Regions from separate parts of the Kribbella sp. NBC_01484 genome, predicted to be linked through region 1. Evidence: riboswitches for the same ligand, from Rfam matches in the RefSeq annotation. Region 1 holds a riboswitch; the other holds the start of a gene.
The links. Region 1 has a riboswitch for glycine ahead of OG555_RS09980 (L-serine ammonia-lyase). Riboswitches for the same ligand answer to the same signal wherever they lie in the genome.

Region 1 (4,204 bases):
ACTCCGTCTGCTGGCGGGCCGCCTGGTCCGCGGCGACCATCTCGACCGCGTTTTCGACGTGGCCGGCGTCCCGGTCTGAGGACCACACGGACACCGGGGCCGGTGCTGGTTGGGAGGCGCCGGCCCCGGATCTCTCTCAGCCCACCGGTGGTACGGCGGGGCAACTGGTGCCGCGTTCCGGCACCTGACGCGAGACCAGATACGCGTCGATCGTCGTCTGCATGCAGGGGCTCGAGTTGTAGCTGCCGTGCCCCCAGCCCTCGTAGGTGAGCAGTACGCCGTACCTGCCGAGCTGACGTTCGAGGCTCCGGGCCCAGTCGTACCCGGTGGCCGGGTCGTGGATCGCGTTCGCGAGCAGGACCGGAGTCCTCAGGCCGTGGACCTTCAGCCGGTGCTGCGGGTTGGCGGCCGGCGGCTGCCCGAGGCAGATCGACACCGCCATCAGCTGACCGGGGTAGCGCATGTCGGGGTTGTTCCTGGCCAGCCGGTCGAGATGGCCGGCGTACTCCCGGTAGTCGCGGACGCCGAGGTTCCAGTCCTGGCAGAACACCGCCAGCGGGTACGACGCGAGTCCGGGCGGGACCGGTGCCTGCCCGGTCGGCGGCGTACTCGCGTCGAGTTGCTGCAACGTATCGGCGAGCGCGACCCACTCCGGGTCGTAGAGCTTGCGGAACACGAAGAAGCTCAGGTTGAACGGTGTGATCGCGACGGTCGGGTGCTGCGGATCCGGCACCTCGCCGTGGTCGGCCCGGGCGAGCAGGTCCGCCCACAAGGTGTGGATATCGCGACCGTGCAATGCGCAGGTTGTTGCCGCGTCGCACCATTTCACGAACTCGGAGAACGAGTCCTGGGCCGCGGTCGCCTGGGCGTCGAGGAATTCCTTCGCCGATGCGGCGCTGTGGTCGCTCACGCTCTCGAGCACCATCGCGCGCACCCGGCCCGGGTACGTCTCGGCGTACTGGCCGCCGAGCACCGTTCCGTACGAGCTGCCGTGGAAGGAGATCGTCGACTCGCCGATCGCCCGGCGGATCGCGTCGACGTCGTGGACCGTCTGCCAGGTGTCGAGGTGGTCGTACACCTGCCCGGTGTGGTCGCGGCAGTCGGTCGCGAGTTGCTGGTTGTAGCGAATGGTCGCGCGGAACTCGGCCGCACTTTTGATGATCGGTGACGGCTGCTTGACCAGCAGTGCGGCCGTGCACTTCACCGGGTTGCTGCGGGCGACACCCCGCGGGTCGAAGCTCACGATGTCGAACTGGTCCTGCAGGTTCTGACTGAACCGGGACATCCCGGTCTTGACCCGGTCGACGCCCGAGTCACCGGGACCACCCGGGCCCCACATCAGCACGCCGACGCGGTCGGCCGGCGACTTCGCCGTACGACGGGCGATCGCGAGGCCGAAGGTGGGGCCGTCGGGATCGTGCCAGTCGACCGGCACCTGCAGGGTCGCGCACTGCGATCCCTCCACCTCCTCCGGATCATCCTTGCCCTCGGGCTTGCAGTCGGACCACTGCACGGTCACTTGCCTGGGTACGGCGGCCGGCGCCGGCAGCGCGGTAAGGCCGGCCGCAGCGAATCCCAGGACCACACCCCACGCGGTGGTCCTGAGAACTCGTCGGGACTTCATCAGCGAATCTCCTGTCTGGGGACTCCCTCGATCCTCAGCAACCGCTTGCCTCACCACATCCGGGACAAGCCCTCGCCAGACCCCGGCCGGCCCTTGGGGGACTCGTTGGGGTCGGTCGCTGATGGTGCGGATCGGCCGGATTGACGTTGCCGGTGGGAGCGCCGTACCGTCCAGACCGTCAGTCAATTCAACAGCCGCATGAACCCGTGCGGGAGAGACCCGGGCGTGACCCGGGCGCCGTAGGAGCAACTCTCCCCAAGAATCTCTCAGGCACCTTCACCGCGCGGGCGAGGCACCTCTGGAAGGCATCAGCCTGACAGAGCGGGGAGGACACCAAACGGTCAACGGCGACCGGAAGGAACCTCCACACGATGGCGATCAGCGTCTTCGATCTGTTCAGCATCGGGATCGGCCCGTCGAGCTCCCACACGGTGGGGCCGATGCGCGCCGCCCGCACCTTCGCACTCGGCCTGGCCGACGCCGGCCTGCTGGCCGCGACGGCGAGGGTCGAAGCACAACTCTTCGGTTCGCTCGGTGCGACCGGGCACGGCCACGGCAGCAACAAGGCGGTCCTGCTCGGACTCGAGGGCGAGGACCCCGAGACCGTCGTCACCCATTCCGTCGACGCCCGGGTCGAGACGATCCGCGAGCGCGGCCGAGTAGTGCTGGCCGGTACGCACGAGATCGCGTTCGACGAGAACACCGACCTGATCATGCACCGGCGCAAGGCGCTGCCCTACCACCCGAACGGGATGAGTTTCGTGGCCCGCTCGGCGGACGGCGCCGTACTGCGGGAACGCACGTACTACTCGGTCGGCGGCGGATTCGTGGTCGACGAGAACGCGGCGGCCGGCGACCGGATCGTGCTGGACACGACCCCGCTGAAGTACCCGTTCACCACCGGTGCCGAGTTGCTCGACCGTTGTCGCGAGTCCCAGCTGTCGATGAGCGAGGTGATGCTCGCGAACGAGCTCGCCTGGCGGACCGAGGAGGAGATCCGGGCCGGGCTGCTGCACATCTGGCAGGTGATGCAGGACTGTGTCCGCGAAGGTTGTGAGACCGAGGGCATTCTGCCCGGCGGCCTGAAGGTGCCGCGCCGGGCACACTCGCTGCACCGTCGACTGAGCGCTGATCCCTGGTCGGTGGATCCGCTGAAGGTGATGGACTGGGTCAACCTGTTCGCCCTCGCGGTGAACGAGCAGAACGCGTCCGGCGGCCGGATCGTCACCGCGCCGACGAACGGTGCCGCCGGCATCATTCCCGCCGTACTGCACTACTACCGGCGGTTCGTGCCGGGGGCGACCGACGACGGTGCGGTCAGATTCCTGCTGACGGCTGGTGCGATCGGCGTGCTGTACAAGGAGAACGCGTCGATCTCCGGCGCCGAGGTCGGTTGCCAGGGCGAGGTCGGCTCGGCCTGCTCGATGGCGGCGGCCGGGTTGTGCGAGGTCCTCGGCGGTACGCCGGGGCAGGTCGAGAACGCGGCCGAGATCGCCATGGAACACAACCTCGGCCTGACCTGCGACCCGGTCGGCGGGCTGGTGCAGATCCCCTGTATCGAGCGGAACGCGATGGCGTCGGTGAAGGCGATCAACGCGGCCCGGATGGCGATGCACGGCGACGGCGTCCACGTCGTCACCCTCGACAAGGTGATCAAGACGATGCGCGAGACCGGCGCCGACATGAAGATCAAGTACAAGGAGACGTCCCGCGGCGGCCTCGCCGTCAACGTGATCGAGTGCTGATCACCAGGGCACGTTGCCGTCCAGGCTGAGGTACTGGCCGGTCGGGCCGTTCGGACCGATCGTGGCCAGGCGGACGATGATCTCCGCGCCCTTCTCGACGCTCTGCACGCCCCGGTGATTGTTGAAGTCGGTCGCGGTGAACCCAGGGTCGACGGTGTTGATCCGGAGCTCTGGTAGTTGCTGCGCGTACTGGACCGTGAGCATGTTGAGGGCCGCCTTGGACGATCCGTAACCCGCCGCGTATACCCAGACCGGTACGGCGGGAGGCCAGACCTCCGGATCGACGGCGGTGGCGATCGAGCCGAGTCCGCTGGACACGTTCACGACAACCGGGTTGTCGCTGCGGTCGAGCAGCGGCAGGAAGTGGTGCAGCATCCGGACCGGGCCGAACACGTTGACGTCGTACGTGATCCGCAGGTCGTCCGCCGTCAGCTCCCGCGCGGTGTGCCGCGGACCGGGGATGCCGGCGTTGTTGATGAGTACGTCGAGCCGGCCGGCCTCGGACTCGAGTTGCCGGGCCGCGGCTGCGACGGAGCCGTCGCTGGTGACATCCAAGGGGAGGTAGTGCGCGCCGAGGTCGGTCGCGGCCTGCTTGCCGCGCTCGGGATCCCGGGCGCCGAGATACATAGTGTGACCCAGCGCGACGAGCCGACGGGCGGTTTCGAAACCGAGGCCCTTGTTGCCCCCGGTGATGAGTGTCGTGGTCATGACTCCACCCTCGCGCTGCGTCGGTCGGCCAGGTAGTGCCCGCGATGTCCTAGGGAATGGCAGTACCAGGCTGGTTCGGGGTGTGCGCGGAATACTGGGCGTATGGGTGAGCTCGGCCGGACACTGC
Region 2 (4,204 bases), 4.4 Mb from region 1:
GGCCCCCGCCGTACCGAACAGACCGAGGAACTGGCCGCGCTCGCCGTCCGCCTGCACGCGGCGCTGGTCCGTTCCCGCCTGCCCAGGTAACCGGGGCACCCCGCGGGCCTACCCGGGGCTTCCCTGCGGAGTAGGCTGAAGGGGTGCGCGAAGTCGACGTGGTCGGAGTCCGGGTGGAGATGCCCTCGAGTCAGCCGATCGTGCTGCTGCGAGAGGTTGGCGGGGAGCGGTACCTGCCGATCTGGATCGGCGCGGCCGAGGCGAGTGCGATCGCTTTCGCCCAGCAGGGGATGGAGCCGCCGCGGCCGCTGACGCACGACCTGTTCGCGGAGACCATCCGGGTGCTCGGGCACACCCTCAGCCAGGTCCGGATCGTGAACCTGACCGACGGCATCTTCGAGGCGATCCTGGTGTTCGACGACAAGACCGAGATCTCGGCGCGACCGTCGGACTCGATCGCGCTGGCGCTGCGCACCGGGACCCCGGTGTTCTGCACCGAGGAGATCCTGGCCGAGGCCGGCATCCCGGTTCCGGAGAGTGAGACCGACGATCCCGACGAGGTGGTGGAGGAAGAGGAGGTCGAGCGATTCCGCGAGTTCCTCGACCAGGTGACACCCGAGGATTTCGACAAGAGCTGACCAGTTCAGTTCACCGCAGTGGTACAAGATCAGATAGGTAACGATTCGTACGACGGCCGCGACACGCTCCCGGCTCGGTGCGGTTGTCGTTGACCCTCCCTGGTCGGCGGCTTACCTTGAAGGAGTCGTGGGGTGTTGTCACTCCACGGATGTGACCCGTTCCAGTCGGTACCCAGGGAGGCTCAGGCGTGACACGCACCGGCGACACGGATCTGACGGCGCAGTCGACGTCCGACGCACACGCCCAGGCGGCCGCTGCCGCGGGCGTCCAGGGTCTGCTGTTCGACGACGACCTGCGGCCGATGCCGGAGGATGTCGGGTTCCGCGGTCCGACGGCATGCGCGGCGGCCGGGATCACCTACCGTCAGCTCGACTACTGGGCCCGCACCGGCCTGGTCTCCCCGTCCGTCCGCCCGGCGACCGGCTCCGGCACGCAACGGCTCTACGGCTTCCGTGACGTCCTGTTGCTGAAGGTGATCAAGCGGCTGCTCGATGCCGGCATTTCACTGCAGCAGATCCGGACCGCGATCGCCCACCTCAGCAAGCGCGGCATCGACGACCTGACCCAGATCACGCTGATGAGCGACGGCGCCTCGGTCTACATGTGCACCTCGCCGGACGAGGTGATCGATCTGCTCGCCGGCGGTCAGGGCGTCTTCGGTATCGCCCTCGGGGGTGTCTGGCGCGAGGTCGAGGGTTCGCTGTCCGAGCTGCCGACCGAGCGTGCCGACGGTCACGACGACGGCGACAGCCACGCCAACGACGAGCTCGCGGCCCGCCGCCGGGCTCGCATGACCGGCTGACCTGTTTCATCCCGTGCGCCTCTACGCGCACGGCACGGCGGGGGAGTTCCAGTCCGGCCGGCAGACGGCTCCTGCCCGAACTGTTCGAGGATTCCTGGTAGCCTCGGTTCAGCCGTACACAGCACTCGGGAGAGACCCGTGCAACCGGGCGCCGAAGGGGCAATTCCTCCCCGGAACCTCTCAGGCCCATGGACCGAGTGCCACAGGCGACTCTGGAGCGCCCCTGCGTGAGCTGGGCGTGACAGAGGGGGAGGCGACCGGAAGCACTGTCAGCAACGGAGCCTCTAGATGAACAACTCACCCCAACTCTCGGCGACGTTCGCCGACCGGCACATCGGGCCGCGTCCGGACGAGATCGCCCGCATGGTCCAACTCCTCGGGTACGACGACGTCGACGCGCTGGTGGATGCCGCGGTGCCGGCGTCGATCCGGTCCGCCGAGGCGCTCCGGCTGCCCGAGCCGGCCTCCGAGGTCGACGCGCTGACCGAGCTCCGCCAGCTGGCGGCCCGCAACACCGTCGCCACCTCGATGATCGGCCAGGGGTACTACGGCACCTTCACGCCGTCGGTCATCGTCCGGCGTCTGGTCGAGAACCCGGCCTGGTACACGGCCTACACGCCGTACCAGCCGGAGATCTCCCAGGGCCGGCTCGAGGCGCTGCTGAACTTCCAGACCGTCGTGTCCGACCTGACCGGCCTGCCGACCGCGAACGCGTCGCTGCTGGACGAGGGCACCGCGGCAGCCGAGGCGATGACGCTGGCCCACCGGTCGAACAAGAAGAGCAAGTCCGACCGCTTCCTGGTCGACGCCGACTGCTTTGCCCAGACCATCGCCGTGGTGCGGACCCGGGCCGCGGCGCTCGGCATCGAGGTCGTGGTCGCCGACACCACCGACGGTCTGCCGGACGGTGACTTCTTCGGCTTCCTCGTGCAGTACCCGGGCTCCGGCGGTGTCGTCCGCGACCTGAAGCCGCTGATCGCTGCCGCGCACGAGCGCGACACGCTGGTCGCGGTCGCCTCCGACCTGCTCGCGCTGACGTTGCTCGAGGCACCGGGTGAGGCCGGCGCCGACATCGTGATCGGATCCTCGCAGCGGTTCGGCGTACCACTGTTCTACGGCGGTCCGCACGCCGGTTTCATGTCCGTCCGGTCCGGCCTCGAGCGGTCGTTGCCCGGCCGCCTCGTCGGTGTATCCGTCGACTCTGACGGCGCACCGGCGTACCGGCTGGCACTGCAGACTCGCGAGCAGCACATCCGCCGCGAGAAGGCGACCTCCAACATCTGTACGGCGCAGGTCCTGCTGGCCGTGGTCGCGTCGATGTACGCCGTCTACCACGGGCCGGACGGTCTGAAGGCGATCGCGGAGCGCGTCCACGACTACGCCGGCCGGTTGGCCGCGTCGTTGCGTGCGGGAGGTGTGGAGGTCGTGCACGACGACTTCTTCGACACCGTGCTCGCCCGGGTCCCCGGTCAGGCCGCGGATGTGGTCGACGCCGCCAGGCAGAACGGCATCTGGCTCCGGCTGGTCGACGCGGACCACGTCGGCATCTCCTGCGACGAGAAGACCGACGTCGCCACGCTGACCCGGGTCTGCCAGTCCTTCGGCGTGCGGTACGACGGTTCGCTGGACGCGGCCGCAGTTGCCGTGCCGCGGACCACGGACTACCTGACGCACCCGGTGTTCAACACGCACCAGTCCGAGACCGCCATGCTGCGGTACCTGCGCAAGCTGTCCGACAAGGACTACGCGCTGGACCGCGGGATGATCCCGCTCGGGTCCTGCACGATGAAGCTGAACGCGACCACCGAGATGGAGCCGGTCACCTGGCCGGAGTTCGCCGACCTGCATCCGTTCGCGCCGATCGAGGACGCGGCCGGGTACGCGGTGCTGATCGGTCAGCTGGAGCGCTGGCTGGCCGAGGTGACCGGGTACGCGAAGGTCTCGATCCAGCCGAACGCGGGTTCGCAGGGTGAGCTGGCGGGGCTGCTCGCGATCCGTGGGTACCACCACGGGCGGGGTGATCTCGATCGCACTGTGTGCCTGATCCCGGCCAGTGCCCACGGCACCAACGCCGCCTCCGCGGTGATGGCCGGCATGAAGGTGGTCGTTGTCAAGGGCAACGACGACGGCACGATCGACCTGGACGACCTGCGGGCGAAGGCTTCTGAGCACGCGGCCAAGCTGGCGGCGATCATGATCACCTACCCGTCCACGCACGGCGTGTACGAGGAGAGTGTGACCGAGGTCTGCCGGATCGTCCACGAGCACGGTGGCCAGGTGTACGTCGACGGCGCGAACCTGAACGCGTTGCTCGGTCTGGCCAAGCCCGGTGAGTTCGGCGGCGACGTCAGCCACCTGAACCTGCACAAGACGTTCTGCATTCCGCACGGCGGTGGTGGCCCCGGCGTCGGACCGGTGGCCGTGGCCGCGCACTTGGCGCCGTACCTGCCGAACCACCCGCTGCTGGACCAGGCCGGACCGGAATCCGGGGTCGGCCCGATCAGCGCGGCGCCGTTCGGTTCGGCGGGGGTGCTGGCGATCTCGTGGGCGTACATCCGGATGATGGGTGCCGAGGGTCTGACGGCTGCCACGAAGTCCGCCGTACTGACTGCGAACTACGTGGCGAAGCGGCTCGAGGGTGCCTTCCCGGTGCTCTACACCGGCGAGAACGGCCTGGTCGCGCACGAGTGCATCCTGGATCTGCGGCCGATGACCAAGGAGACCGGGATCAGCGTCGACGACGTCGCGAAGCGGCTGATCGAC

Region 2: another riboswitch for glycine. It lies ahead of gcvP (aminomethyl-transferring glycine dehydrogenase); the one in region 1 lies ahead of OG555_RS09980 (L-serine ammonia-lyase).

What each region holds. Positions count from the first base shown of each region.
Region 1 covers NZ_CP109437.1:2,036,634-2,040,837, reverse strand. The annotation lists gene OG555_RS09990 (hypothetical protein) at 1-79, shown strand, start outside; gene OG555_RS09985 (alpha/beta hydrolase) at 137-1,624, opposite strand; glycine riboswitch at 1,824-1,916, shown strand; gene OG555_RS09980 (L-serine ammonia-lyase) at 1,996-3,369, shown strand; gene OG555_RS09975 (SDR family oxidoreductase) at 3,370-4,077, opposite strand; gene OG555_RS09970 (helix-turn-helix transcriptional regulator) at 4,180-4,204, shown strand, end outside.
Region 2 covers NZ_CP109437.1:6,416,241-6,420,444, forward strand. The annotation lists gene ftsR (transcriptional regulator FtsR) at 1-90, shown strand, start outside; gene OG555_RS31225 (bifunctional nuclease family protein) at 144-638, shown strand; gene OG555_RS31230 (MerR family transcriptional regulator) at 827-1,441, shown strand; glycine riboswitch at 1,558-1,647, shown strand; gene gcvP (aminomethyl-transferring glycine dehydrogenase) at 1,730-4,204, shown strand, end outside.